DNA from 4 places in the Bradyrhizobium elkanii USDA 76 genome. Region 1 is predicted to be linked to each of the others. Evidence: predicted binding sites of a transcription regulator. Region 1 holds the regulator's gene; each other region holds the start of a gene.

Evidence for each region. The regulator PhoB, encoded in region 1, activates phosphate uptake and scavenging genes when phosphate is short. The targets are predictions, from matches to a motif close to TGTCATNNANCTGTCAT.
Region 2: a site for PhoB is predicted at 2,105-2,121, ahead of JEY66_RS08040 (esterase-like activity of phytase family protein). Genes of this name have one in related genera too.
Region 3: a site for PhoB is predicted at 3,156-3,172, ahead of JEY66_RS32610 (alkaline phosphatase D family protein). Genes of this name have one in related genera too.
Region 4: a site for PhoB is predicted at 6,214-6,230, ahead of JEY66_RS18945 (Orn/Lys/Arg family decarboxylase). Genes of this name have one in related genera too.

The regions. Positions count from the first base shown of each region.
Region 1 is NZ_CP066356.1:8,277,693-8,285,074, forward strand. Features, by position in the region: gene JEY66_RS39235 (Hsp33 family molecular chaperone) at 1-643, opposite strand, end outside; gene argF (ornithine carbamoyltransferase) at 835-1,761, opposite strand; gene JEY66_RS39245 (aspartate aminotransferase family protein) at 1,761-2,969, opposite strand; gene JEY66_RS39250 (GcrA family cell cycle regulator) at 3,457-3,969, shown strand; gene phoB (phosphate regulon transcriptional regulator PhoB) at 4,209-4,919, opposite strand; gene phoU (phosphate signaling complex protein PhoU) at 5,065-5,781, opposite strand; gene pstB (phosphate ABC transporter ATP-binding protein PstB) at 5,884-6,702, opposite strand; gene pstA (phosphate ABC transporter permease PstA) at 6,699-7,382, opposite strand, start outside.
Region 2 is NZ_CP066356.1:1,674,418-1,681,799, reverse strand. Features, by position in the region: gene JEY66_RS08055 (heme/hemin ABC transporter substrate-binding protein) at 1-45, shown strand, start outside; gene JEY66_RS08050 (FecCD family ABC transporter permease) at 42-1,142, shown strand; gene JEY66_RS08045 (heme ABC transporter ATP-binding protein) at 1,139-1,930, shown strand; gene JEY66_RS08040 (esterase-like activity of phytase family protein) at 2,169-3,521, shown strand; gene JEY66_RS08035 (enoyl-CoA hydratase-related protein) at 3,794-4,630, opposite strand; gene JEY66_RS08030 (mucoidy inhibitor MuiA family protein) at 4,798-6,471, opposite strand; gene JEY66_RS08025 (thiolase family protein) at 6,822-7,382, opposite strand, start outside.
Region 3 is NZ_CP066356.1:6,793,243-6,800,624, reverse strand. Features, by position in the region: gene JEY66_RS32620 (indolepyruvate ferredoxin oxidoreductase family protein) at 1-2,382, shown strand, start outside; gene JEY66_RS32615 (hypothetical protein) at 2,513-2,944, shown strand; gene JEY66_RS32610 (alkaline phosphatase D family protein) at 3,262-4,842, shown strand; gene JEY66_RS32605 (aldo/keto reductase) at 5,009-5,827, shown strand; gene JEY66_RS32600 (hypothetical protein) at 5,897-6,169, opposite strand; gene JEY66_RS32595 (amidohydrolase family protein) at 6,360-7,382, shown strand, end outside.
Region 4 is NZ_CP066356.1:3,922,708-3,930,089, forward strand. Features, by position in the region: gene JEY66_RS18915 (ornithine cyclodeaminase family protein) at 1-122, opposite strand, end outside; gene JEY66_RS18920 (bestrophin-like domain) at 282-1,022, shown strand; gene JEY66_RS18925 (COG4315 family predicted lipoprotein) at 1,282-1,668, shown strand; gene JEY66_RS18930 (HdeD family acid-resistance protein) at 1,836-2,417, opposite strand; gene JEY66_RS18935 (dodecin) at 2,663-2,884, shown strand; gene JEY66_RS18940 (GNAT family N-acetyltransferase) at 3,233-3,793, opposite strand; gene JEY66_RS18945 (Orn/Lys/Arg family decarboxylase) at 3,812-6,169, opposite strand; gene JEY66_RS18950 (DJ-1/PfpI family protein) at 6,275-7,382, opposite strand, start outside.

The DNA of each region.
Region 1 (7,382 bases):
CCTGCTTGGCGCGCTCGGGCGCCCTGGGCAGGAATTGCAGCAGGATGCCGCCAGCGCGCCAGCGCAGCTTGCCGCCCTCGCCGCCGCGCATCTCCTCGCCGACCGCAAGGCGCACCCGCGTCGGAATCTGCTCCGAGCGCAGGAAATATTCATGGGCGGCCTCTTCCAGGCCGCCGCCGTCGAGCGCGACCAGTCCCTGGTAGCGGCTGGTGTTCGAGCCCTGATCGATTGTCATCGCGAGGTGGCCCTTACCGAGCAGCTCGCCCGAGCTCTGGCCATTCTTCAGGCGCGATGCGTCGTAGCGCGCATAGGCGCGCAGCCGGTCAGGCGCCTGGAAATCGACGATCAGGAGCGACACCGGACCGTCGGTCCGGGTCTGCAGAATGAAGCGGCCCTCGAACTTGACCGACGAGCCGAGCAGCGTGGTCAGCACGATCGCCTCGCCGAGCAGCTTGCCGACCGCGGGCGGATAATCGTGTTTGTGCAAGATCTCGTCGAGCGCGGGGCCGAGCCGGGTCAGCCGGCCGCGCAGGTCCAGCGCGCCGACCTCGAAGGCCAGCACGGCATCGTCGACAGGAACGGCTGAGGGCGCGCGAACCGGCGCCTCGGGCGTGATTTTGATGTCGGGGGATTGTGAAACCATGGCGCTCTATCTGGGGTCTCGGACCGCAAAACGAAAGGGGTTCACTCAACGCGAGATCGTCGTCCCGGCACAGGCCGGGACCTATGACCACGGGATTTTGTCGCGGCACAAGGCGTCTCCCCTTGTGCCTCTTTCATCGGCCGCAGCGTATGGGTCCCGGCCTTCGCCGGGACGACAGCATTGAATGGGCGCTACGCGACCGCGTCGAAACACCAGGCCAGGATGCCCTTCTGCGCATGCAGGCGGTTTTCCGCCTCGTCGAACACCACGGATTGCGGCCCGTCGATCACCTCGTCGGTGACCTCCTCGCCGCGATGCGCGGGCAGGCAGTGCATGAACAGTGCGTCCGGCTTGGCGAGCGACATCAGCTTGGCATTGACCTGATAGGGCCGCAGCACGTTGTGGCGATGCTCGCCCTCCTTGTCGCCCATCGACACCCAGGTATCGGTGACGACGCAGTCGGCGCCGCGCACGGCGGCTTCCGGATCGCTGCCGAGCATGATCGGCGCGCCGGTCGCCTTGATCCAGTCGCGCATCGGCTTCTTCGGCGACAGTTCCGGCGGGGTCGCGACATTGAGCTGGAACTTGAACCGCTCGGCGGCATGCGCCCAGGAGGCCAGCACGTTGTTGTCGTCGCCGGTCCAGGCCACGGTCTTGCCTTCGATCGAGCCGCGATTTTCCTCATAGGTCATGAGGTCGGCCATCACCTGGCAGGGATGCGAACGCCGGGTCAGGCCGTTGATGACGGGGACGGTGGCGTGGGCAGCGAGCTCGAGCAGCGCGTCATGGTTGAGGATGCGGATCATGATCGCATCGACATAGCGCGACAGCACGCGTGCGGTGTCGGCGATGGTCTCGCCGCGGCCGAGCTGCATCTCGGCACCGGTCAGCATGATGGATTCACCGCCGAGCTGGCGCATGCCGACGTCGAACGACACCCTTGTGCGGGTCGACGGGCGCTCGAAGATCATCGCCAGCGTCTTGCCTTCGAGCGGCTTCCTGCCCTTCTCGTGCGCCTTCAGCTTCGCCTTCATGGCGGCGCCGGCGGACAGCATGTTGCGCAGCTCGCCGAGCGGCAGCTCGTTGATATCGAGGAAGTGACGGACCGGCTTGCTCATTATCCCGCCGCCTTCTTCGGCTGCGCCGCCGACAGTACAGAGCACGCGCGCTCGAGCGCGGTGATCGACGTATCGATCTCGGCCTCGGTCACGATCAGCGGCGCCAGGAACCGCACCACATTGTCGCCGGCACCGACGGTGAGCAGCTTCTCGTTGCGCAGTGCTGCGATCAGGTCACCCGACGGCACCACCGCCTTGACGCCGATCAACAGCCCCTCGCCGCGCACCTCCGACAGCACGCCGGGATAGCGGTCGACGACGGAAGCGAGCTTCTGCTTGAGCAAGAGCGACATCTTCTGCACATGTTCGAAGAAGCCGGGTTTCAGCATGACGTCGAGCACGGCATTGGCGGCGGCGACCGCGAGCGGATTGCCGCCGAAGGTCGAGCCGTGCGAGCCGGGCGCCATGCCGGCCGCAGCCTGCGCGGTCGCCAGCACCGCGCCGATCGGGAAACCGCCGCCGAGCGCCTTGGCCAGCGACATCACATCCGGCGTGACGCCCGTGCGCTTGTAGGCGAACAGCTCGCCGGTGCGCCCCATGCCGGTCTGCACCTCGTCGAAGGCGAGCAGCAGGCCGTGCTCGTCGCAGAGCGCGCGCAGCGCCTTGAAGAACGCCTGCGGCGCCGAGCGCACGCCGCCCTCGCCCTGCACCGGCTCGATCAGGATGCCGGCGGTGTGTGGACCGATCGCCTTCTTCACCGCCTCGATGTCGCCATGCGGCACCTGGTCGAAGCCGTCCATCGGCGGGCCGAAGCCTTCGAGATATTTCGTCGAGCCGGTCGCCGCCAGCGTGCCCAGCGTGCGGCCGTGGAAGGCGCCCTCGAAGGTGATGATGCGGTAGCGCTCGCCATGGCCCTTGGAGAAGTGATAGTGGCGGACCAGCTTGATCACGCCCTCCATCGCTTCGGCGCCGGAATTGCAGAAGAACACGAAGTCGGCAAAGCTCTGCTCGCACAGCCGCGCGGCAAGCGCCTCGCCGTCCGGGCTCTTGAACAGGTTCGACATGTGCCAGAGCTTGGTCGCCTGTTCCTGCAGCGCCTTGACCAGATGCGGATGCGCGTGCCCGAGCGCGTTGACCGCGACGCCCGAGGTGAAATCGAGATAACGGTCGCCGTTGGTTGCGATCAGCCAGGCGCCCTCACCGCGCTCGAAGCCGAGATCGACCCTGGCGAAGACGGGGAGCAGATGCGACGTGGCAGCGTTGGTCATGGCGTTCACTGACGGTTTTTAAGCCGACAATTGCCGCGCGCCTTGACGCCAGCGCAGCAACGGCCAGCTTCGGAAAACAAAACGGCCGCCTTTGCGGGCGGCACGTGGTGGGCATTCTATGCTGCGGTCAGTAAGTGTCAATCGCCACGAAGTGGCCTTCCTGCAATGCGAAACGAGCGCAATCCGGAGCATTCCGGTGCGGTGGAAAAGCCTCATCGCGATGCTTAACTGTGTGGGAACATGTGGACGCACGGCCGCGGACTCTTGCGCCAGAGTCACGCCATATTGTAGCGTTTGGCCTGTCGGGTACGACATCTCGTGCGGCGGTACTGGACCCTCTAAGTAGCCTTCGTGTCTCGCGTAAACGTTCGGGCGCAACACCGTGCCCGGCGAGGGCTAAGGGATTCTGGCCGCAGGGATATTTGTCCAGATTGGCTCGCAGCGCCGCTCCAATGATTGGCCGGCGCTACGCGAAGGGAAGAATGCGATGACTGTATTGACCTGGTCCGACGATCGCGTCGAGCAGCTGAAGAAGCTCTGGGAGTCTGGCCTGTCGGCCAGCCAGATCGCGGCGGAACTTGGCAATGTGACGCGAAACGCCGTGATCGGCAAAGTGCATCGGCTCGGCCTCTCCGGCCGCGCCAAGGCACCCTCCACGGCCGCGCCGCGGCAGCGCAAGGCCCGCCCCGCCCAGCACATGATGCGGGTAGCGCGGCCGGTGTCGCGCGGCAACACCGCGCTGGCGCACGCCTTCGAGGTCGAGATGGAGCCCGATCCGATCTCCTACGACAATGTGGTGCCGATGAGCCAGCGGCTGTCGCTGCTCGAGCTCAACGAGGCCACCTGTCACTGGCCGGTCGGCGATCCCTCGAGCCCGGAATTCTTCTTCTGCGGCGGCAAGGCGCTCGCCGGCTTGCCCTATTGCGCACATCACTCGCGCGTCGCCTACCAGCCCGCCGCCGATCGCCGCCGGCCGTCGGCGAAACCGCAGATCAAGTGAGCACTCGGGAAAAGACGGAAGAACTCAAAAACAAATCCCCGCGAAAGCGGGGATTTTTTTGTGGCTCGTGGCCCATTACATCACCGGCGTCGTCCCGGCGAAAGCCAGGACCCATAATCACTAATGCGTGTTGTTAGAAAGCCGTCTGGCCACGTGCCGATTACGCCGGCCGCGGCGTATGGGTCCCGGCTTTCGCCGGGACGACGCCGGTGATGCGGCTTGCGATGGCCACGCGCCCGTTACGGCTGCGGCTCGGCCTTGGCAAAGCGGTCGTCGAGCGCGTAGCCGGCGCCGCGCACGGTGCGGATCGGATCCTGCTCGCGGCCGGGATTGAGCAGCTTGCGCAGGCGGCCGATATGCACGTCGACGGTGCGCTCATCGATGTAGATGTCGCGGCCCCAGACGCTGTCGAGCAGCTGCTCGCGGCTGAACACGCGGCCGGGATGCTCGAGGAAGAATTCGAGCAGGCGATACTCGGTCGGCCCGAGATCGATCGGGCGGCCGGAGCGCGCCACGCGGCGCTTCTCGCGGTCGAGCTCGATGTCGCCATAGGTCAGCACGGTCGCAAGCCGCTCCGGGCTCGCGCGGCGCAACAGGCCCTTCACCCGCGCCAGCAGTTCCGGCACCGAGAACGGCTTGACGATGTAATCGTCGGCGCCGGTGGCAAGTCCGCGCACGCGCTCGCTTTCTTCGCCGCGCGCGGTCAGCATGATGATCGGAAGCTGCTTGGTCTCGGGCCGCGCCCGCAGGCGACGGCACAGCTCGATGCCGGACAGGCCCGGCAGCATCCAGTCGAGGACCACGAGGTCGGGAACGCGCTCCTTCAGCCTCGTGTCGGCATCGTCGCCGCGCCCCACCGTCTCGACATCGTAGCCTTCCGCATCGAGGTTGTAGCGCAACAGCGTCGTCAGCGCTTCCTCGTCTTCGACTACCAGAATGCGTGCGCTCATCGGTTTAAGTTCTTTCTCTGTGGTGATCCGTTGCCCAGACGCAAACCGAAACGCTTACTTCCTTGAGCATAGTCCCCGCGGAAACGATTTGTCGCGAGGATCATCCAGTTTCGCTCTTGCCGGTCCCGCACTTGCCGATCATGCCTCAGTTGCCCGGCACCGTGGTGGCAAAAGTGGTCATGTCCCCCTTCGGGCGCTTGTCGGTGATCTGCTGGCCCTCGATCATGTAGAACACGGTCTCGGCGATATTGGTGGCGTGATCGCCGATCCGCTCGATGTTCTTGGCGCAGAACATCAGATGGATGCAGAACGAGATGTTGCGCGGATCTTCCATCATGTAGGTGAGCAGTTCGCGGAACAGCGAGGTGCAGATCGCATCGACCTCCTCGTCGCCCTTCCAGACGTTCATCGCCGCCGGCAGGTCGTGCGCGGCGTAGGCGTCGAGCACCGACTTGACCTGCGACAGCACGAGGTCGGTCATGTGCTCGAGGCCGCGGATCAGCTTCAGCGGCTGGAAATCGCTCTCCAGCGCCGCGACGCGCTTGCCCATGTTCTTGGCGAGGTCGCCGATCCGCTCGAGGTCGGTCGCGACACGCATCGCGCTGACGATCTCGCGCAGGTCGATCGCCATCGGCTGGCGGCGCGCGATCGTCAGCACCGCGCGCTCTTCGATGTTGCGCTGCAGATTGTCGATCTCGATGTCGGCGGCGACCACGCGCTTGCCGAGCGCGACGTCGCGACGGATCAGCGCGTCGACCGACTCGGTAATCATCCGCTCGACCAGGCCGCCCATCTCGGCGACCAGGCGCGTCAACTCCTGCAGATCGCTGTCGAATGCCTTGGCGGTATGTTCAGAAGCCATCGCTTGTCTCCCTCAACCATGATCCCGGGGATCATGGTTTCGTGTCCTGAATTTTAGCATGATCCGATCGGAAAACCGGTTCCCACTTTTCCGGATCATGCTCTAGCCGAACCGGCCGGTGATGTAGTCCTGGGTGCGCCGATCGCTCGGTGAGGTGAAGATCTTGTTGGTGTCGTCGAACTCGATCAGCTCACCGAGATACATGAAGGCGGTCTTGTCGGAGACGCGCGCCGCCTGCTGCATGTTGTGGGTGACGATCGCGATCGTGTAGTCCTCGGAGAGCTCCTGGATCAGCTCCTCGACCTTGGCGGTCGAGATCGGGTCGAGCGCCGAGCACGGCTCGTCGAACAGGATCACCTCGGGGCGCACCGCCACGGTGCGCGCGATGCACAGGCGCTGCTGCTGGCCGCCGGAGAGCGACAGGCCGGAGGCGTTCAGCTTGTCCTTGACCTCGTTCCACAGCGCGCCGCCGCGCAGCGCCTTCTCGACCCGGTCGTCCATCTCGGACTTCGAGATCTTCTCGTAGAGGCGGATGCCGAAGGCGATGTTCTCGTAGATCGTCATCGGGAACGGCGTCGGCTTCTGGAACACCATACCGACCCGCGCGCGCAGCAAGTTGAGGTCGAGCTTGGGGTCGAGAATGTTGGTCTGGTCCAGCATCAGCTGGCCGACCGCGCGCTGGCCCGGATAGAGGTCGTACATCCGGTTGAAGATGCGCAGCAGGGTCGACTTGCCGCAGCCGGACGGGCCGATGAACGCCGTGACGCGGTTGGTGCCGAGCGTCAGGTTGATGTTCTTCAGCGCGTGGTGCTCGCCGTAATAGAAGTTGAGGTTGCGCACCGTGACTTTCGGCGGCGCTTCCGGCAGCGGAACCTGGGGAACGTGGCCCGCGGCAGTCGTGGAGACGGAAAGCTCGGTCATTTTGCGGCCCTTTCGGCACCAAGGATACGCGCGCCGATATTCAACGCGAGCACGGTGAATGTGATGAGCAGCGCACCGCTCCACGCCAGCTCTTTCCAGTAGGCGTAGGGGCTCTGCACGAAGTTGTTGATGGTCACCGGCAGGTTGGCCATCGTCTTGGTCAGATCCAGGCTGAAGAACTGGTTCGACAGCGCGGTGAACAGCAGCGGCGCGGTCTCGCCGGCGACGCGGGCGGTCGCCAGCAGCACGCCGGTGATCAGACCCGATCGCGCCGCACGATAGGCGATCCGCTTGATCACCAGCGAACGCGGCAGGCCGAGCGCGGAGGCGGCCTCGCGCAGCGGATTGGGCACCAGGAGCAGCATGTCCTCGGTGGTGCGCAGCACGACCGGGATCACGATCACCGCGAGCGCGAGGCTGCCTGCGATCGCCGAGAAGCCGCGCATCGGCACCACCACCGCGCCATAGATGAACAGGCCGATGATGATCGAGGGCGCGCTGAGCAGGATGTCGTTGATGAAGCGGATCACCGAGGTCAGCTTGTCGTGCTTGCCGTATTCGGCGAGGTAGGTGCCGGCGAACAGGCCGAGCGGCGCGCCGATGCCGACGCCGATCACCGTCATGATGAGCGAGCCGACGATGGCGTTGAGCAGGCCGCCTTCGGTCGAGCCGGGCGGCGG
Region 2 (7,382 bases), 2.5 Mb from region 1:
GACAGCTTCAAGGCGGCAGCGCCGACGGCGAATTGCCGGCAATGAGCGTGCTCGCCGATCGCCGCGGACGTGCGAAACAACGGCGCGCCGGCATGTCGCTGCGGCCGGCGGCGACACTCACCCTGCTCTGCCTGCTTGCGGCGCTCGCAGCGACCGCGCTGGTCGCCCTGACGGTCGGGGCCGCCGGCATTCCCATGGCGCGGCTTCCGGCAGCGCTTGGGCTTTTGGCTGATAGTGTCGCCAACCCGCAGCTCGCACGCGACCAGCTCGTGGTGTGGTCGATCCGCATCCCGCGGATCGCAGCGGCGGCGATGGTCGGCGGACTGCTTGCCGTATCAGGCGCGATCATGCAGGGCCTGTTCCGCAATCCCCTCGCCGACCCCGCACTGGTCGGCGTCTCCTCCGGCGGCGCGTTCGCCGCGGCAGCTGCGATCGTGTTCACCGACAGCCATCTCGGCGAAAGCCTGCGCTTCCTGCAGCACCAGCTGCTGCCGATCGCGGCCTTTGCCGGCTCGCTGATCACGACCATCGTGCTTTACGGCATCGCCAGCCGCGGCGGCCGGACATCGATCGCGATCTTCCTGCTGGCCGGGCTCGCGATCGCCGCGATCGCCAATGCCGGCATCGGCCTTCTGGTGTTCGTCGCCGACGACCGCCAGCTGCGCGACATCACCTTCTGGCTGCTTGGCTCGCTCAGCGGCGCGACCTGGAGCAAGCTCACGGCGCTGGCGCCGGTGCTGGCGGTGGCGCTGACTGCCTGCCTCTCGATCGCGCGCGGGCTCGACGTGCTGGTACTCGGCGAAGCCGAGGCGTTTCACAGCGGCGTCGACGTCGAACGGCTGAAGCGGATCTCGATCGTGCTGGTGTCGGCGATGACCGGGGTCGCGGTTTCGGTCTGCGGCGTGGTCGGCTTCGTCGGCATCGTGGTGCCGCATCTGTTGCGGCTGGTGATCGGGCCCGCGCATCGGCTGCTGCTGCCGGCGTCCGCACTGCTCGGTGCCATCCTCCTGGTCGGCGCCGACACCGTGGCGCGCACCATCGTGGCGCCCGCGGAGATGCCGATCGGCATCCTGACGGCGGCGATCGGCGCGCCGTTCTTCCTCGCCATGCTGCTGCGGCAGCGCTCCCTGGTGTCGCTGTGACGGCCCTGCTCGAAGCGCAGTCGGTAACCATGACGGTCGGCGGCACGACGCTGGTCGATGCGGTGTCGCTGCAGATCGGTGCCGGCGAGATGGTCGCGATCGTCGGCCCCAATGGCGCCGGCAAATCGACCCTGCTGCGGATGCTGTCGGGCGACCTGTCTCCGTCGCGCGGGACGATCAGGCTGAGGCAGCGCGACCTGCAAACCTACGGACCACGCGCGCTGGCGCAGCACCGCGCGATGCTGTCGCAGCACGTCAACGTCACCTTCCCGTTCACCGTCGAGGAAATCGTCAGCATGGGCGCCGGCGAGAGCCCGCGTGCCGTGGCGCGGGCGCTGGTCGAGGCGGCGCTCGACGAGGTCGGGCTCGCGCGTTTCCGTTTCAGGCAATTGCCGACGCTGTCGGGCGGCGAGCAGCAGCGGGCGCATTTCGCCCGCGTGCTGGTGCAGCTCGCCTGCGGCGAAGCGCTGCATGGACCCGGACTGTTGCTGCTGGACGAGCCGACCTCGAGCCTCGATCTGCGGCACCAGATCGACCTGGTCGAAACGGCGCGACGGCGCGCCGCGCGCGGCACCGCGGTGATCGCGATCCTGCACGACCTCAACCTCGCGATGCGGTTCGCCGACCGGGTCCTGTTGCTGCACCGCGGCCGGCTGGCCGTCGACGGCGACCCCGCGGCGGCGATGAAAGCCGAGACGCTGCGCGAGATCTTCGAGATCGACGCCGCGATCGCCTACACCGGAGACGGCGTGCCGTTCCTGCTGCCGCAAACGATGCGGCCGATCTAACCGCCTCACGATGGTCCCGTTATTCGTCATGGCCGGGCTCGTCCCGGCCATCCACGTCTTACCTCTCTAACTGCAACAAAGACGTGGATGCCCGGCACAAGGCCGGGCATGACGGAGAGAGGCGACGTAACGCCGCAAGCCTTATCCCGCCGCAACATCCGCGGTTCACAAAACTGTCAGCCGGTTGTAACAGGCGGCTCGGAGAACACCGCATCGTTTATCCTTTGGGAGATCAACCATGCGCCTGTCCCTGCTCTGCTCCGTCGCCTCGATCCTGCTCGCCACATCGGCGTTCGCGCAGAGCGAGGGCGAATTCCCGGCGACACTGGCAGGACATGCCGTGATGCCGGCGGAGAGCTTCATCGACGCCCCCGCCGACACCCCGAACGATCTGAAGACTTCGGGAAAATACACCACCGGCAAGCGCGTCGACGCGATCGGCACCGTAATGGGCAAGTCCTATGAGCGGCCGACCGGCGTGTCGCTGCCGTTCAAGGGTCAGCCGCTGCAGGGCCATTCCGGCATCAAGGTGATGCCCGACGGCTCGTTCTGGGTGATCACCGACAACGGCATGGGCTCGCGCTACAACTCGGCCGACTCGATGCTGTACCTGAACCGGCACAAGATCGACTGGGCGAACGGCAAGATCGAGCGTCAGGAGACCGTGTTCCTGCACGATCCCGACAGGAAGGTGCCGTTCCGCATCGTGCACGAGGACACCGCCAAGCGCTATTTGACCGGTGCCGATTTCGACACCGAGGGCTTCCAGATCATCAACGACATTTTCTGGATCGGCGACGAGTTCGGGCCCTACATCCTCAAGGCCGACAAGACCGGCAAGATCCTCGCCGTGTTCGAGACCGTCGCCGACGGCAAGCCGGTGCGTTCGCCGGATCATTGGGCGGTGCAGTCACCCGGCGCGCCCGGCGCCTCCTATACCAACGTCAACCTGCGCCGCTCCAAGGGCTATGAAGGCTTTGCTTCCTCCAAGGACGGCAAGTTCCTCTACGGCCTGCTCGAAGGCCCGCTGTGGGATGCCGACAAGAAGGATTGGGAGAAGGTCGACGGCAAGGAAGCCTCGCGCATCCTGGAATTCGACGTCGCGGCGGAGAAGTTCACCGGACGCTACTGGCAGTACGTGTTCGAGCAGAACGGCAATGCGATCGGCGACTTCAACATGATCGATCCGGCCCAGGGCCTCGTCATCGAACGCGACAATGGCGAAGGCACCGCCGACAAGGCCTGCCCGCAAGGCCAGCGCGGCGAGAACTGCTTTCCCGACCTCGCCAAGTTCAAGCGCGTCTACAAGATCGAGCTGTCCGACGCCAATGTCGGCAAGCCGGTGCGCAAGATCGCCCATATCGACCTGATGAAGATCCGCGATCCCAACAAGAAGGCGCGCAAGCCGCTCAACGACGGCGTCTACACCTTCCCGTTCTTCACGATCGAGAATGTCGACCGGGTCGACGAGACCCACATCATCGTCGGCAACGACAACAACCTGCCGTTCTCCTCGAGCCGCGACCCGAACAAGGCCGATGACGACGAGTTCGTGCTGCTCGAGGTCGGCGACTTCCTGAAGGCGAAGTGAGACGGCGTTCGCCGCAAACCACCGTGTCGTCGCCCGGCTCCACCGGGCGACCCAGTATTGCAGAGGCGCCCGAGCTCAAGGGACAAGCAAAGGCTTCGCCTTTGTCGCTGTAGGTGCGAGCCTTGCGGCGCAATTGCGCCGCTGGGCGAGCCTCGAAGGATGCACGGCCCACGATGCAGCCGCACGGAGACAGCCGGGCCGCCGCCCTTCGAGACGGCCGCTTTGCGGCCGCCTCAGGGTGACGGCAGCTCAGCACGCGGCTTGCGTGATCCTCACTCCTTCTTCGTCCGGTAATCCCCGAACGTCGTGTCGCGCTGGTCGAGCTGGGCCTTCACACTGCCGCCGTCGCGGCGGAAGCCCGCCATGTAGGCCTTGCTGGCCTCGGTCGTGAAGGCCAGCGCCTGGATCTCGGTGCCGGCGCGGATCGCGGCGCGGGCGCCCATGATTTCCATCGCGCGGTGGACGCTGCGCTTGTTGAGCTGCTGCAGCTCGATCGGCACCTTGGCCGCGCGCTCGGCGAAATCCAGCGTCTTCGCCTCCAGTTCGGCGAGCGGAAACGACCGGGTCGCATAGCCCCAATCGGCGGCCTCGCGGCCGGACATCGCGTCGCCCGTCAGCATCAATTCCATGGCGCGGCGCATGCCGACCAGCCACGGGTGATACTGCATGTCGGGCGGGCTCATCAGCCGCACCGGCGGATAGCCGATCTGGGCGTCGTCGGCGACGTAGACCACGTCGCAGGCGGTCGCGAGCTCGGTGCCGCCGGCGAGGCAGTAGCCGTGCACCTGCGCGATCACGGGCTTTGCGAGATCCCAGATCGAGAACCAGCCCTCGACGACATGGCGCGACCACTGGCCGGGGCCGGATGCCGAATGATAGGGCTGGTCGACGCGGTTGTCGGCGGAGAGATCGTAGCCCGCCGAGAAACAGGGTCCGGCGCCGCGCAGGATCGAGATCGAAATCCCGGGATCGCGGTCGGCCTGCTCCAGCACCTCGAAGATCTCACCGCGCAGGCGGTTGTTCAGCGCGTTGCGCTTCTCGGGGCGGTTCAGCGTGATGCGGCGGACGCGCGGACGCGGATCATCGACGATGATGTGCTGGTAGCTCATGGATCCTCCCGATCTCAGGCTTTGTTGCCTTTGGCAAAGTGATGCCCGAGATCGGGAGAGATGTCATCGGCAGATGACGCAGGTCCTCATAGCGTTTCAAGCGAAGTGGGTTCCGGTTCGCGTGAAGAAAACGCGTCAAGCAACAACGCTGGAGCCCGGCACGGGCTCTAGCCCGCCGGCACCATCACGACGCCCTTGTCCTTGGGCCAGCGCATCCGCCAGGCGAAATTGACGTCACGGACTTCGCCGGCCTTGGCCTCGAACGCCCATTCCAGCACGCCGCGCTTGTCGCGCAGATTGGTCGTCGTCGCCGGCGTCGACGACGGCAGCATCTCGACCACGATATCGTCGTTCTCGCTGACCGGGAGCTGATCCTGGATCGCGACCTTGATCGGGAAGTCGTGGCCGTTGCGTACCGCAGTCTTGAAGGCGCGCTCATCGGTCTTCGCCGTGGTCACGATCAGGCCCGCGGAGCCCTCGTTGCGCTTCACCACCGTGCGTTCGATCTTGACCTTGTCGTCGGCGCCGAAACCGAGCCGCACTGTCTCGTCCTTGGCGGCGGTGGCCATCCGGCTGCGGCCGACAAAGATGCCGTCGCGGTAGATCGAGATTTGCCCCGGCAGCAGCGGCGCGTCGTCGGCCTGCACGAAGCTCGCTTCCAGGAACGCGGTCGGATCGATCACCGGAACGGCGCGAACCGCGAGATCGGGTGTGATCGTCGCCGTCGAGATGCGCAGGCTCTTTGCGCCCTCATTGGCGGCAACGCTGACGCGGCCGGGAATCCTGAAGGTGGCCTGGAAGGCACCGACCTCGGCGGTGGCTTCCAGTTCGTCCATGCGTCCCCCACCAAAGCGGAATTGCTGAACCGCATCGGCGGCCGGCGCGGGTGCCAGCGCCTCACGCGAGCGCATGCTGGCCTCTCCGGAAAGCTTCGCCAGCGGCCGCGGCGGTTGCGGATATTGCACGATCAGCGAGCGGAGATCGGGCGCATTGCCGCCGCGCGCGACCCGCACGGTGGAGACGACGAGCGCCACGTTCGACCAGTCCTCGCCGGTCGACTGGGTGATCTCGGCGCGGCGCACCAATTCGATCGCGGGCTTGCGGTCTTTGGCGCCGGTGTCGAGCCGGGCGTCATAGAGCGGCGTCCAGCGCGCGTTGGGAACCGCATAGGTGACCCGCAAGGTCGCCTTGGTCGCCGCCTGCGAGGCGACGTCGATCCGCACCTCGACCCTGCTCGGCGGCTTGCTGGTGCGATCGGCTGCGAGCTGCGCAAGATCGCGGTCGATCACGCGGATCTTGCGCTCGGCGTCACGGATCGCGCTGTCGGCGGTTGCGACCTCGTCGGCCACCGCCGAGAACGCCGCGCGCCACTCGCTGAGCGGACGCGCCTCGCCCTTTTCGCCGAGGCCCGCGGGCGACGCCTCGGCAAAGCGCTCGGCAAATTTGCGCCGCGCCTCGGCCGCGCTGATCAGTCCCTGCAAATCGGCGCGCTGATCGTCAAGCGCCTCGATGCGCTTGTCGATCTCGGAGAGATTTTGCGGCAGCAGCGGCCCCGGCAGCTTGGTGTCGATCGCGCCGATCGTGAGCTTCGCTCCGCCCTCGCCCTCGACCCGCAGCGAGGACGGATCGAGCCCCATCGGGAAATCCCTGGCGATGAGCGTGTTGTCGCCGGCAGGCAGATCCAGCGTGATGACGCGGGTGACGCTCGCGCCATCGGGATAGACGGTCACGGCATCGACCTGCGAGGCCGCATCGAGATTGGCCGCATGCAGCGGCCCGGCAACCAGCGTACCCGCCAGCACCAGGCTGGTGGTCACAAGATAATTCGCAATCCTACACATGACATCCCTCCGGAAAAACGCCGCATGGCGCGCGAGACGAACGGCGCGCCGGGCTCGACGGCGCGCCGTTTCTCGTGGTGAGACGCAGCGAGGAAGGGACTGGTTCGATTGAGGTTTCCCTGCGGCACGACGATGGCGCCGCGACGGCTGCCGCATGGCGCGGCGGTGTCGGAAGGTCTCCATTACCGTCATTGCGAGCAGCGAAGCGACGACGCAATCCATCCGTCCGCATGTGCGGTGACAATGGATTGCTTCGCTTCGCTCGCAATGACGGCGGGAGAGAGTACGAAAAAAGCACGGCGCCCTTGAGGCGCCGTGCTGCAAATCCTGAGCGGTCAGCCGAGTTGCGCTCAGCTGTAGATCTCGAACAGGCCGGCGCCGCCCTGGCCGCCGCCGATGCACATGGTCACGACGCCCCACTTGGCCTTGCGGCGACGGCCTTCCTGCAGCAGGTGGCCGGTGAGCCGGGCGCCGGTCATGCCGAAGGGATGGCCGATCGCGATCGAGCCGCCATTGACGTTATACTTCTCGGGATCGATGCCGAGCTGGTCGCGCGAATAGAGGCACTGGCTGGCGAACGCCTCGTTGAGCTCCCAGAGATCGATGTCGTCGATCTTCAGGCCATGGCGCTTGAGCAGCTTCGGCACGGCAAAGACCGGGCCGATGCCCATCTCGTCGGGCTCGCAGCCGGCCGAGGCCCAGGCCACGAAGCGGCCGAGCGGGTTGAGGCCGCGCTTCTCGGCGTCCTTGGCTTCCATCAGCACCACGGCGGCGGCGCCGTCGGAGAGCTGGCTGGCATTGCCGGCGGTGACGAACTTGCCCGGGCCCTTGACCGGCTCGAGCTTGGCGAGGCCCTCCAGCGTGGTCTCGGGGCGGTTGCACTCGTCGCGATCGACCACGTAGTCGACGAT
Region 3 (7,382 bases), 1.5 Mb from region 1:
GTCGGCAAGCGCGACGAGAGCGGCGCGCCGCTGCTGCCGAGCGAGGGCGAGCTGACGCCGACCATGGTCGCCGCCGCCGTGGTGGCGCGGCTGCGCCGGCTCGGTCACCGCAGCCCGCTGCTGGAGCAGCGTTTGGCAAAACTCGAGGCGTTCGATCGCCCGGCCGAGGGCGTGGGCACCGCGAAGCTGCAACGCACGCCGTATTTCTGCTCGGGCTGCCCGCACAACTCGTCGACCAAAATCCCCGAGGGCAGCCGCGCCATGGCCGGCATCGGCTGCCACGGCATGGCGCTGTCGGTACCGAACCGCAACACCCAGACCATCTCGCATATGGGTGCGGAGGGCGTGAGCTGGATCGGGCAGGCGCCGTTCACCAGCGAACAGCACGTGTTCCAGAATCTCGGGGACGGCACCTACACCCATTCCGGCTTGCTGGCGCTGCGCGCGGCGGCCGCGGCCGGCGTCAACATCACCTACAAGATCCTCTACAACGATGCCGTGGCGATGACCGGCGGGCAGCCGGCCGAGGGCGGCTTTACGGTGTCGCAGATCGCGCATCAGGTCGCCGCCGAAGGCACCAGGAAGCTTGCGATCGTCTCCGACGATCCCGACAAATATCCCGCCAATTATTTCCCGCCCGGCGCGACCATTCATCATCGCCGCGAGCTCGACGCCGTGCAGCGCACCCTGCGCGAGATCGAGGGCCTCACCGTCCTGATCTACGACCAGACCTGCGCCGCCGAGAAGCGCCGCCGCCGCAAGCGCGGGCTGTTCCCCGATCCGGCCAAGCGCGTCTTCATCAACGAGCGCGTCTGCGAGGGTTGCGGCGACTGCTCGGTGGCGTCGAACTGCGTCTCGGTGCAGCCGCTCGAGACCGAGCTCGGCCGCAAGCGCCGCATCGACCAGTCGAATTGCAACAAGGATTTCTCCTGCATCGAGGGCTTCTGCCCGAGCTTCGTGATGGTGCAGGATCCCAAGCTGCGCAAGGCCGACCGCACCGCCGCCGATCCCAAGGCGTTGTTCGCCGATTTGCCGACGCCGCCTGTGAGCGCGCTGACGAACCCCTACAACATCCTGATCACCGGCATCGGCGGCACCGGCGTCATCACCATCGGCGCCCTGCTCGGCATGGCCGCGCATGTCGAGGGTCTCGCCTGCTCGACGCTCGACTTCACCGGCCTGTCGCAGAAGAACGGCGCGGTCATGAGCCATGTCCGGCTCGCGCCTGCCTCCGACATGCTGACCACGGTGCGCATCGCGCCGGGCAATGCCAATCTGATCCTCGGCTGCGACCTCGTCGTCGCCACCAGCGTGCCGGCGTTGAGCCGCGCCGAGCGCGGCGTCACCCGCGCCGTCGTCAACGCCGATCTCTTGCCGACCGCGAGCTTCGTGATCGATCCCGATATCGACTTTGAAGCCAGCTCGATGCGCGATGCGCTGAACGGCGCGGTAAGACCTGATGATCTCGACATCCTCGATGCGACGGGGCTTGCCACCGCGCTGATGGGCGACAGCATCGCCACCAACGCCTTCATGCTCGGCTTTGCCTTCCAGCGCGGCGCGATCCCGCTGTCGCTGGAAGCGATCCTGAAGGCGATCGAGCTCAACGGCGCCGCCATCGAGATGAACAAGACCGCGTTCTCGTGGGGCCGGCTCGCCGCGCACGATCTGCAGCGCGTGATCAGCGCCGCGCGCTTCAAGAGCGCCGGTGCTGCGCCGGCCAAGAAGACACTCGATGAGGCGATCGCCTTCCGCGCCAAATTCCTCACCGACTATCAGGACGCGGCCTACGCCAAGCGTTATCTCGACGACGTCGCGCGCGTCCGCACCGCCGAGACAGCGGCGGCGCCCGGCTCGCAGGACCTGACCGAAGCCTTCGCCAAGGGCCTGTTCAAGCTGATGGCCTACAAGGACGAATACGAGGTCGCGCGACTCTATTCCGACGGCGAGTTCGGCAAGGCCTTGAGGGAGCAGTTCGAGGGCAACTCCGGTCTGAAGGTCTTGCTGGCGCCGCCGCTGCTGGCGCAGCGCGATCCCGTCACCGGGCGGCTGCAGAAGCGTGAATTCGGTCCGTGGATTTTCACCGCGTTCGGCGTGCTCGCGAAGCTGAAGGGCCTGCGCGGCACCGCCTTCGACGTCTTCGGCTACACCGCGGAGCGCAAGATGGAGCGCGCATTGCCGGTCGAGTATTCGGCGATGATCCTGCGTCACCTCGACGGCAGGAAGCCGCTCGACTTGCCGCGCCTCGTGGCGCTGGCCAAGGCCGCGGACCTCGTGCGCGGCTATGGCCACATCAAGGAGGGCAACGTCGCCCGCTACCGCACCGAATGTGCGCGGCTGGAGCGCGCGATCGGCCAGCCGCTGGCGCAGGCGGCCGAGTAGGCAACCGGGGGAACTTTCCACAGCTGCCTTGGTTGACCGGTAACCCTGCCCGCAACCAGCGGCTGGATTCGCGCGGCCGGGGCTCCTAGATGATGGGTGTTCTGTTCGAGTGATTTCAGGAGGCCGTTTGATGGTCCTGAAAAACGCTTTTGTTGCAATCGTTTGCGCCGCGTGCCTGACTTGGGGTGGCGTGGCGTTTGCCGACGAATACGGCCCCAGCGAGTTCTTCAGCCTCGATCTCTCCAAGGCGGTGCTGTCACCGAAGCGGCTTGGCCCGCCGGCGCAGTTCGAGCCGGTTCCGGTCGAGGCGAAGGCCGACCACGGTCCCGATCAGCATGCGAATGTCGAGCCGCAGGTCGAGGAGACGAAAGTCGCGCCAAAGAAAGCCGTGCGGACCACCAGGGTAACCGCGCCGCACGAGCGGAAGCGCGCGGCCGCGCAAATTCCCGCCCGCGCCAAGCTCGCGCGCCGCCACTCGAACCCGCTCGATGCGGAGGCCCGCGACACACGGATCCAGACCTGGCCGTGCCGCACCGGCGGCATCTGCAACTGGCATCGGTGAGAGCGTCCGCCGCGCGTCTGCTTTCTCACTCGCGCGTCAATCCTTAACCCGTCATCCTGAGGTGCGAGCGGAGCGAGCCTCGAAGGATGAATCGGCCGCAGGCGGGGCCGTGCATCCTGCGAGACGGCCGCTTCGCGGCCTCCTCGGGATGACGGGCTTGGCGTTGAGCGCTCCACGCCTAACGATACCCTTCCGATCTCCATCTCCCCCGAGTCATCCCGCCGTCGCAAAACCGTCGGCAGAGAGTCAAGAAACCGTAAGGCTGGAGTCAAGGAGCGCAGGCAAAACCTTCGTTGCGATTCGACGAAGGTTATTCGATGCCGACAGCGAACTCCGCGAGGCGGCGAGGCCTCACCCGGCGTCAGCTTCTGGTGCGCTCGGCGTCGACCGCCGCGCTGGCGGGATTCGGCGCGCTGGCAAGACCATATCTGAGCCGCGCCGCGGATCGGCCCGCGATCGCGGGCATCCAGTCCGGCGACGTCGCAAGCGATTCCGCTGTCATCTGGGCCCGCACCGATCGCGCGGCGCGGATGCGCATCGAATGCGCGGCGGTCGAAAGCTTCGCCACCATCCTGCGCGCCGCGTCCGCAGACGCGCTGCCTGAACGCGACTTTACCGCCAAGCTGCTGCTCGACGGCCTGCCGCCGGGCCAGGACCTGTTCTATCGCGTCAGCTTCGAGGACCGTGACGGCACAACGGGCGAAAGCCAGGTCGGCCATTTCAGCACCGCGCCGGCCGACCGGCGTCCGGTCTCGTTCATCTGGTCGGGCGACGTCGTCGGGCAGGGCTGGGGCATCGACCCCGCGCGCGGCGGCTTGCGCAGCTATCGCACCATGCTGGACGAGCGCCCGGACTTCTTCATCCATTCCGGCGATCACATCTATGCCGATTGCACGGTGCCGTCGGAGCAGAAACTCCCCAACGGTGAGGTCTGGCGCAACATCGTCACCGAGGAGAAATCCGCCGTCGCGCAGAGCCTCGACCAGTTTCGCGGCAACTACAGATACAACTGGCTCGACGAGAATTTCCGCGCCTTCCACGCCGAGGTGCCGATGTTCGCGCAATGGGACGACCACGAGGTGGCCGACGACTGGTCGCCGCTCGGCACCGCCGATGCGACCGGTTACGACGCGGACGGCAGCTCGCGCCTGGTGGCGCGGGCGCGGCGTGCCTTCCACGAATTCATGCCGATGCGGCTGATGCCGGAGCGCGATGGCCGCGTCTACCGCAAGATTCCCTACGGGCTGCTGCTCGACGTCTTCATCATCGACATGCGTTCCTATCGCGATTCCAGCTGGAACAAGCAGGGCGATCCGGAGCAGGCCTGCATCCTCGGCAAGAGCCAGCTTGCCTGGCTGAAGCGGGAGCTGTTGGCGTCGGATGCTGTGTGGAAGGTGATCGCGGCGGACCTACCGATCGGCCTCGTCAGCCTGGATGCGGTCGCGCTCGGCGACGGCCCGCCCGCGCGGCGCGAGCACGAGATCGCCGATCTGTTGTCCTTCATGAAGCGCGCCGGGGTCCGCAATACGGTGTGGCTCACCGCCGACATGCACTACACCGCCGCGCATCATTATGATCCGAACCGCGCGGTGTTCCAGGAGTTCGAGCCGTTCTGGGAGTTCGTCTCCGGTCCGCTGCATGCCGGCACCTGGTCGCCGGGCGAGCTCGACAACACCTTCGGCCCGAAGGCGATGTACCAGAAGGGCTGCTCGGTCGAGCAGGGCGACAATCTCGCGCCGTGCTTCGGGCTGCAATTCTTCGGCCGCGTCGACATCGACGGCAAGACCGGCGTGATGACCGTGACGCTGAAGGACGTCGACAACCACGATCTCTGGTCGGTCGATATCGAGCCGCGGCCGGACGCGCGGCCCGGCCAGATCATGGCGCAGCACATCTAGCGCCGTCTCTGATCCCGTCGCGACATCTTGATTGCCGGCGTCTTGCCCGAAGGGCGGGTTTGCGGGCAGACTGCATGTCGCAGTCCTGCCAATTTCATTCCCACGAAACGATTTGCTGGCGTGACGTCGTCGATGGCATCGGCGTCCCACGCGTCAGGAGCTATCCATGGAAAATCTGCAGACACAGGGCATCAGCCTGCCGCAGCTCGGGCTCGGCACCTTCCGCATGCAGGGCGATACCTGCCGCGCGGCGGTCGAGAGCGCGCTTGGGCTCGGCTATCGGCATATCGACACCGCCGAGATGTACGGCAATGAAGAGGCGATCGGGGCGGCGATCGCTGCCTCGAATGTCGCGCGCAAGGACCTGCACGTGACCACCAAGGTCTGGCACGAGAACCTGGCGCCGGATGCGATCCGAACAGCGTTCGACGCCAGCCTGAAGAAGCTGCGGCTCGATCACGTCGATCTCTATCTGGTGCACTGGCCGTCGCGGAGTATGAAGCTGCCCGCCGTCTTCGAGACGCTGATGAAGCTGAAGGAGGAAGGCCGCACCCGCGCGATCGGCGTCGCCAATTTCACCACCGCGTTGCTCAAGGCCGTGGTCGAGGACATCAAGGCACCGATCGCCTGCAACCAGATCGAATATCACGCGATGCTGGACCAGACGCCGGTGCGCAAATATCTCGCCGGGAAGTCGATCCCGCTGGTGGCCTATTGTCCGCTCGCCCAGGGCCGCTTCGCCACCGACGAGACGCTGGCGAAAATCGGCAGCAAGCATGATGCGACCGCAGCACAGGTGGCGCTGAAATGGCTGCTCGATCAGGATGGCGTGGCGGCTATTCCGAAAGCCTCGCGCGCCGAAAGCCAAAAGGCCAATCTCGACGCACTGAAGGTCAGGCTCGACGACGAAGACCGCAAGGCGATTGCGGCTCTGCGCAAGGACATGCGCTGCGTCAATCCGGGGTTTGCGCCGGCGTGGGATTGAGGCTGCTGGCCCTGAGGAAGCAGAAAAGAAAATGGCTCCGTGAGGAGCCATTTTCCGTTGTGTCGGTCTTTAGTAGTGATGACGTTTGATGATCACCGTCCGGTCATGGCCGTGATGCCAGCCATGATGCCAACCGCGATGCCAGCCACGGTCATGGCGCATTTCAGCGCGTGCGCCCCAGCCGCGGTCCCAGTGATGATGACCGCCATGTCCGATCACGACCGTCTCGGCGCTCGCGATCGACGGAACGGCCACCGCAAGCGCACCAACCGCCGCAAGAACAAAGCCAATCTTTTTCATCTCATCCTCCTCAAATAAGTGAAGAGAAAACCGTGCGAACATTGAAACGTTCCGCAGGAACCAGAGGAGTTTTCTGAACGCTTGTTCAGCAATAACAGCCGTCTCGGCACTCGCCGAGAGTCGGCTGCACAACCGACAGCGAGCGCCGCCGCCCCCTCTCGGCGGCCTTGCCTAACCTCGGCGTCCGACGCATCATCGCGTCATAAAAATCAATGTTCGGGGGGACGTTGCCGTGAGCGAATTTTCACGCCGGGATTTTTTCAAAGTGACGGGATCGGCCGCTGCCGCAGCCATCGCCGGGCCGGCCACTGCGGCGATGGGGCCGGACGACAAGTTCGACCTCGTGATCAAGAACGGCGACGTCATCGATCCCAGCCAGTCGCTGCGCGGCAAGCGCGACGTCGGCATCCGCTGGGGCATCATCGAGGCGATCGAAGACGAGATCCCGGCTGCTCGCGCCACCAGGTCCATCGACGCCTCGGGCAAGCTCGTGATGCCGGGCCTGGTCGATCTGCACTGCCACGTCTACCCGTACGGATCGGCGATCGGCATTCCCGCCGACGAACTGGTGCAATTCCAGGGCACCACGACGGTGGTCTCGGCGGGCGACGCCGGCGTCAACAATCTTGCGGCGCTGCGGCGCTTCATCGTCGCGCAATCGCGGGCGCGGATCTACGCCTTCGTCCACATCGCCAACAACGGCCTGTCCGCATTCCCGGTGGCCGAGCTCTACAACATCGACAACGCCCAGGTCGAAGCCTGCGCGATGGCGCTGGCCGAGAACGCCGACTTCCTGATCGGGGTCAAGGTGCGGATGTCGGAAAACGTCATCTTCAAGCATGGTCTCGAGCCGCTGAAGCGCGGCATCCAGGCCTGCGAGATGTGCGGCTGGCCGGCGCGGATGATGGTGCATATCGGCGGCGTCGAGACCAAGGAGCTGATGTCCGACATCCTCAATCTGCTGCGGCCGGGCGATATCCTGACCCATGCCTATTCCGGCGCGCCGAACATGTCGGGCGCTTTCACCAATATCGTGCAGGAGGGCAGGCTGTTGCCGGCGGCGCTCGCGGCCAAGCAGCGCGGCGTGCTGTTCGACGTCGGCCATGGCGGCGGCAGCTTCGATTTCACGGTGGCCGAGATCGCGATCCCCGCCGGCTGCACCCCCGATACGATCTCCTCCGACATCCACGTCTTCTCGGGCAACTCGCCCGGCATCCCGTTCCTGCCGAACGTGATGAGCAAGTTCCTGGCGATG
Region 4 (7,382 bases), 4.4 Mb from region 1:
TCGTCGCCGAGATAGCTGTCGTGCACCGCGATCTTCGGCCGCCGGTGCGCGACCTCGATCGCCTCGATCAGGACCGGAAAGCTCAGGACGCGGTTGACCTCGCTGTCGTCGACGATATGCACGTGCTATCTCCCCTGGAGCGCCCCTCGCGCTCTCGCCGGACGTTCCCGAAACCTGTCCGGACTGGATAGCGCGTGGGGACGGCTAGTCAACCGGACATGCACCATTGGGCGTCCCTTGCTATCCTGCGGACCTGATTCTCTCGCAGGTTTTCGCAAGCCGTGGTTGCATTCATCGTCGCCGTCCTGATCTTCATCCTGCTCGGCGGCGCCGCGCTTGCGACCATGGCGATCCATGCCCGGCTCGCCGATCATCACCGCAGCGACGAGACAAACACCTCGGTACGCCTGGTCGCGACGCTGTTCGTCACCATGCCGTCGCTGCTGCTTGGCCTGATGATGAATAGTGCCGCCAACACCTATGTGGCGGTCGATCGCAATCTGCATGTCTTCGCCACCGATCTCATCCTGCTCGACCGCAGCCTGCGGCCGCTCGGCCCAAGCGCCGACGAGCCGCGCAAGCGGCTGCTCGCCTATGTCGAGCAGGTGCTCAAGGATGTTCCGATCTCCAGGGCAAGCGCGGTGTCCGAGCGTCTGCTCGACGAGGTCGGCACCAGCCTGCGCGAGCTGCGGTTCGACGACGAGCAGAAGGTCGCGCTGTGGAACGACGCCCGGTCGGTCTACCGGCAGGCGGTGCAGCAGCGCTGGACCTTCGTCGAGCAGTCCGACGGCTCGTTTCCGTCGCCGCTGATCTGCATCCTGGTCGGGTGGCTGACGCTGATGTTCGCAACGCTGGGCTTTCGCGCGCCGCGCAACGCAGTGGTGATCTCGACCACCGTCGCCGCCGCGGCGCTGATCTCGGCCGCGATCTATCTGATCCTCGAAATGAGCACGCCGTTCTCCGGCCCGATCCAGCTCTCCGACCGCCCGCTGGTGCGCGCGGTCGAGGAAATCAGGCGGTAGCACATTCGGTGCTGTAGCCCGGATGAGCCAACGGGTCGCGCGAACGCGCGCCCGATGACAGGCTCCGCGATATCCGGGGCGGCTCCCGCATGTCGCTCCGCTCATGCGGGCTACGCGACGGTATCGGCACGCGCCTGCGGCTTTATTCCCCTCGCATTGGTCGCCGTCCCGAAAATTCTTCACGCGCGATCAGCGGAATAGTGCGCGCCCTCCGGCGTCCTAACGCATGCAAGCCATTTGCATTCGAACAGGAGACATCATGAAGACATCGATCTCGCTCGCGCTCGCCGCCGCCGCGTCGCTTGCGCTCGCCTCGACCGCCTTTGCCGCGCCGCCGACCAAGACCGGAACCACCGCGAAGGGCTCCGTCCTCACCGACGCCAAGGGCATGACGCTCTACACCTTCGACAAGGATTCAGAAGGTAAGTCGGCCTGCAACGGCCCGTGTGCGACGAACTGGCCGGTCTTGAAGGCGGACGCCAGCGACAAGGCTGAAGGCGGCTACACCATCATCTCGCGTGACGACGGCTCCAAGCAGTGGGCCTACAAGGGCAAGCCGCTCTATACCTTCGCCAAGGACCAGAAGGCCGGCGACATCACCGGCGACGGCTTCCTCAACGGCGCCTGGCACCTCGCGCAGCCCTGAGCGCTTGCAGGCGGATTGAACGTGGGGCGGGTTACCGCAAGCGCAACCCGCCGTCTCTCCGCACGCATACATGCGGCGGGTTACGCGGAGCCTGCCATCGGGCCGCCCTGCGCGCGGACCCGTTGGCTAACCCGCCATGCGATCCTGCCTGAAGCGACGATCGCGCCTCACGCCCTGCGCTTCAGCGCCATGCCCATGCTGATCCAGCTCACGCCGGCGCAGATCAGATCGACGCTGAGGAAAATGCCGAGCACGTAGAGGCTCGACACCGGCCAGCGCGCCAGGATCATGGCGCCGAGCACGAGCGTGATCAGGCCGGAGATCGCAACCATTCCCCACGGCGCTTCCGAGTTCATGCCGAAGGCGAGGAAGATGCGGACGATGCCGGAGACCACGAGCGCTACGCCGAGGAACAGCGTTAGCGTCGCCGCCGCGAGCAGCGGGTTCTCGAAGGTGACGAAGCCGGCGACGACATAGAGCGCGCCGAGCAGCAGCCAGAACAGGAACTTGCCCCAGGTCTTGAACTGAAACGCGTTGATGATCTCGGCGACGCCGGCGACGATCATCATGGCGCCGACGAACAGCACGCTGACGACGGTGGCGAAGAAGACGCTGCCGAAGGCGAGCACGCCGGCGATCAGGTAGATCACGCCGAGGGCGACGATCCAGCCCCACTTGGCGCGGAGGTTGGAAAGCCCGGATCCGAGGCTGTGAGGAGGTGTGGCGGGTGAGCTGGACGCAGTGGACATCGTATCGCTCCCGAATACTTGATGAAACCATGCTACCATAGGTCAAGGCACGGACAAGGGCGGGTGCGCAGCTGGCACGAAATGCATGCTGGCACCAAAGGCGTCGCGACACGTTTGATTCAATTCGTCCGGCATGTTGCCGCGCAGCATTCGCCGGTTTGACGACGGCCGGCCCGCATCGGACGATGGACTGTCCGGACCGCAGCGCAAGCGGTTCGGATCGCGCAGCCACAGAGGAGGTCGACATGCCCGCCACGCACGACAAGGATCACGTTTACAAAATCCTGGAACTGGTCGGATCATCGGACAAGAGCATCGAGGCGGCGATCGAGAACGCCGTCAGCCGCGCGTCAAAGACGATCCGGGAAATGAAGTGGTTCGAGGTGGTGCAGACGCGGGGCCATATCGAGGACGGCAAGATCCGGCACTACCAGGTGGCGCTGCGGGTCGGCTTTACGCTGGAGTAGGGCGGCCTTAGTTCGTCATTCACCGGTGCGCAATTCGAACGCGAACCTGCGCCCCACTATGCTGTCATCGCCCGGCTTGACCGGGCGATCCAGTACGCCGGGGCCTCTCGGTTCAAGCACGGCCGTCCCTGGAATACTGGATCACCCGCTTTCGCGGGTGATGACACCGCGCTGTTTGACGTCCTGAATTGCGACGCATCCTCATCGTCGTCCCGGCGTAGGCCGGGACCCATAACCACCGAAGGTCGTTGGTACGCGCGCTGGGACCACAGCCTTTCTCACCAACCAAATCCTGTGGTTATGGGTCCTGGCTTTCGCCAGGACGACGAATGGAAAGTGTCGTCCCCGTCACCGTCGCGACAGCGGCGCGGGCGGCGGCGGGGCGGTGGCGCCGGCGGCGAGGGAGCGCTGCACCATCACGGTGTCGGACCAGCGGCCGTAGCGATAGGCGACACCGGGCAAATGCCCGACGCGGGCGAAGCCGAAGCGGTCGTGCAGCGCGAGCGAGGCGGCGTTGTCGCTGTCGATGTAGCCGATCATCTGGCGGAAGCCGGCGGCGGCGCAGGTGTCGATCAACTCCTGCAGCAGCCGGCCGCCGACGCGCTGGCCGGTGAAGCGGTGATGCACATAGATCGAATGCTTCACCGTGTAGCGGTAGGCCGGACGCTTGCGGAACAGCACGACATAGGCGTAGCCGACCACCTCGCCGTCACAGATCGCGACGAGATGGGGCAGGCGGGTGTTGCGCAGATTCTTGCGGCGGTCGCGCAGATCGTCGGGCTCCGGCGTGCCGCTGTCGTCGACGCTCTCCTCGACGCCGCGGCGGATGTGGTGGCGGTAGATCGACAGCATGGCGTCGACGTCGCCGTCGCGGGACGGGCGGACGGTGATCTTGTGATCATTCTCCATTGTGTTGCGTCCGTTCGCCTATTCGGACACGACATAGGTGTAGAAGCGGACGCGGCCGGAGTCGTCGATCTCCTTGTAGATGCCCTGGACTTCGACCTCGAAGCCCGGGAACGCATTGAAGCTCGCCTCGAACATCTTCAGATAATCGATCATCGGCTTGCTGCGTTCCGACAGCCGCTCGCCGGGCACGATGGTGGCAATGCCGGGTGGGTAGACCACAAACGGCGTCGCGGCGACGCGGCCGAAGATCTGGTCGATCGGCAGATAGTCGACATCGTTGCGGATGAGATATTGTGCGGCCTGGCGCGGCGACATCGCGATCTCGGGCAGGTGCTCGGGCAGGAATTGCCTGGCCTGCAGCGTGCTGACGCCGCCGTCGCGGAAGAAGCGGTGCATGTCGCCGCAGAGGTCGCGCAGCCGCACCCCGCTATAGCGTTGCGGGCGGCGGCGGAAGAATTCGGGGATGACGTCCTCGATCAGCGCGTTGTCGTCGTGCAGCTTCTTGAAGGCGACCAGCCCCGACACCAGCGTGCCGGCCTTGCTGGCCTCGACGCCGGGCGTCAGCAGGAACAGCAGGGAGTTGAGGTCGTTCTTCTCGGCGACGATCTGGTTCTCGCGGAGATATTGCGCCACCACCGGCGCGGGGATGCCGTGATCGGCATAGGCGCCGGTGGCGTGATCGAAGCCCGGCGTCAGCAATGTGAGCTTGTTCGGGTCGGTCATGGCGAAGCCCGCGGTCAGCTCGGGGAAGCCGTGCCAGGTTTCGCCGGGACTGAGCTGCCAGTAGGACGGATTGGTCGCGAGCTGGTCGGTCGAGATCGTCTCCCAGGCGACATTGTGCACGCCGTTCTCGCGCGCGACGTCGGGGATCATGACGCGATCCGGCACGAACGGCTCGAAGAACCAGCGCCGCTCGGCCCGCGTCTCCTTCTCCTCGAACTCGCGCTTCACGGCGCGGATCTTCTTGCGCAATTCGATGCCGAGCCGGATCGTGTCGTCCCACAAGACTTCGCCGGAACGGCCCTTCATCATCTGAGCGCCGACATCGAGCGAGGCGAAGATCGGATAGAACGGCGAGGTCGAGGCGTGCTGCATGAAGCTTTCGTTGAAGCGGCGGTGCTCGACCCGGCGCTTCTGGCCCTTGATGTGGCGGTCGCGGATGTGGATCTGCGAGGCCTGCGAGAAGCTCGCGAGCTGCTTGTGGGTCGATTGGGTCGCGATGATGCCGGGCGCCTCGGGGCCGAGATCGGACAGTCCCATGGCGAAGCGGCCGGCATAGATCGGGTGGAATTTCATGAAGCCGGCCCAGGCCTCGTCGAACAGGATATAGTCGCAGAGATGGCCGATCCGCTTGAGGATCATCTCGGCCGAGTGGATGGTGCCGTCATAGGTGCACTGCTCGACCACCGCGACGCGGAACGGACGCTCCTTCTTCCAGGCGTTCTCGTCCCTCACCAGCGGATGCTTGCGGATGTGATCGCGCAGCGTGCCCTCGTCGAGCAGGTCCCAGCGCATCGGGCCGATCAGGCCCCAGGCGTTGCGCACCGTCGGCACATAGACCGGGATGCCGCCGCCGATCAGCAGCGCGCCGTGATGCGCGGCCTTGTGGTTGTTGCGGTCGAACAGCACGAGGTCGCCGTCGGTAACCAGCGAGCCGAGCGCGACCTTGTTGGAGGTCGAGGTGCCGTTGAGCACGAAATAGGTCTTCTCGGCGCCGAAGATCCTCGCCGCCTCCTTCTGCGCCCGCAGCGCCGGGCCCTCATGGGTGAGGAGGTCGCCGAGGTCGAGCACGGAATTGTCGAGGTCGTCGCGAAACACCGCTTCGCCGAGATGTTCGACGAACACCCGTCCGATCGGGCTGCGGCTGTAGAACACGCCGCCGTTATGGCCCGGGCATGTCCAGAGCTGGTTGCCTTCCTCGGCATAGTCGACCAGCGCGCCGAAGAACGGCGTCTTCAAATTCTCGGCATATTGCTTCAGCCTGGAGATCAGGTTCTTGGCGATGAAGGGCGGAGTTTCCTCGGACAGGAACACGTAGCCGTCGATGAAGTCGAGCACCTCGACCGGCAGGTCCTCGAACCGCTTGCGGCGGATCAGGAGGATGATTGGGAAGTCGAGGCCGCGCCGGCGCATCAGGTTGATCAGTGCCGCGGTCTTGCCCTCAAGCCCCTTCTTGCCCCAATCGACCACCATGCAGCCGATCGCGGCATCGGTCTGCACCGCGATCTCGGCATCCTCCAGCTTGCGGGCGCGAACCACCTCGAAGCCGGAGCGCTCGATCTCGGCGATGATCTGGTTGAAGCGGATGCCCTCGAGGTCGTCGGCCTCGAACACCGGTGCTGCGAACAGGAAGTTGAAGCGTTTGAAATAGTCCATGCGTGTCCCCGAACTGGTCCGGCGCTGACGTGTCGGCACAATTCATGACAGGCAGATGACAAGGGGGTGGATCGAGGATCGAATAGATTGTGGGGACGCAATCCCTCACTGCACGGCGTCAGCCCGTGGATATTCGAGCTGCATGGCGACGAAGTCCGCCGTGCCGCGGCCATAGCGTGTCTCGATCCTGGCAAGCGCCCGGTCGAGTGCCTGCGCGGGCGGCGCGGTGCCGACCGCGGGCAGCAGACCATCTGCGGACCAGGCCGACGCCACGACCTGCGGATAGATGCGCAGGCCGTTGCGGGTCGTCACGACGTCGCCGGTCGCAGCGAAGGTCACGGCATGCGAGCGATAGGTGCGCGACCAGCTGTCGGCGACCAGCGCAAGCGAGACCTCGTCGACGCCGGGAGCAAGCGCGAGCCCTAGCTGTTCCCGGTTCCAGAACGCCAGCGTGTTCTGGATCGCGGTCAGCGCGAAAGGACGTGTGAACTTGAAGGCGTTGCTGTCATGCCGCGCGTCCCAGCCGGGCAGGCCGATCTCGCGCGCGACGGCCTCGGCCTTGGCGCGGCCGGCGATCGCCTCGATCAGCGTCAGCGACATCGGCATCGACGCCGAAATCCCAGTCGTCGTCGCGAGGCCGCGATCGACCACGATGCGGCGGTCGGCAACGTATTGGATGGCGGGATGTTTGCTGCGCCAGTTCTTCAGGTAGAACCAGTGCGTGGTGGCGCGCCTGCCGTCGAGCAGGCCGGTCGAGGCGAGCACCTTGGCGCCGGCGCAGACGGCGACGATCACAGCGCCTTTCTCCGCCTGCTGCCGGATCCATTGCATGACTGTGGGATCGTCGTCGCGGCTCATCGCCGGCACGATGACGTAGTCGGCGCCGTCGGGATGTGCGGCATCGAATGCGGCGATGGTCGCATCAGGCTCGACCTTCAGCACCGGGAACAGCGCGACCGGACCGGGTCCCGTCGCCAGCGTGACGACATCGGCAACATCGGCGCGCTTGAGGATGCCGTAGGGCATCAGATAGTCGGTGGTCTCGGTCATGTCGTTGATGCCGAGGATCGCGATCAGCGGTCGCGCCCGCTTCGGCGGCTTCAGCGCCGCGAGCATCGCGTCGTGCTCTTGCGTCGCGATCGGCGGCGGAACGCGGAACGCCGATGCGGCGGGCAGGGTGAAGAGCCAGATGCCGCCGATGATTGGAACCAGC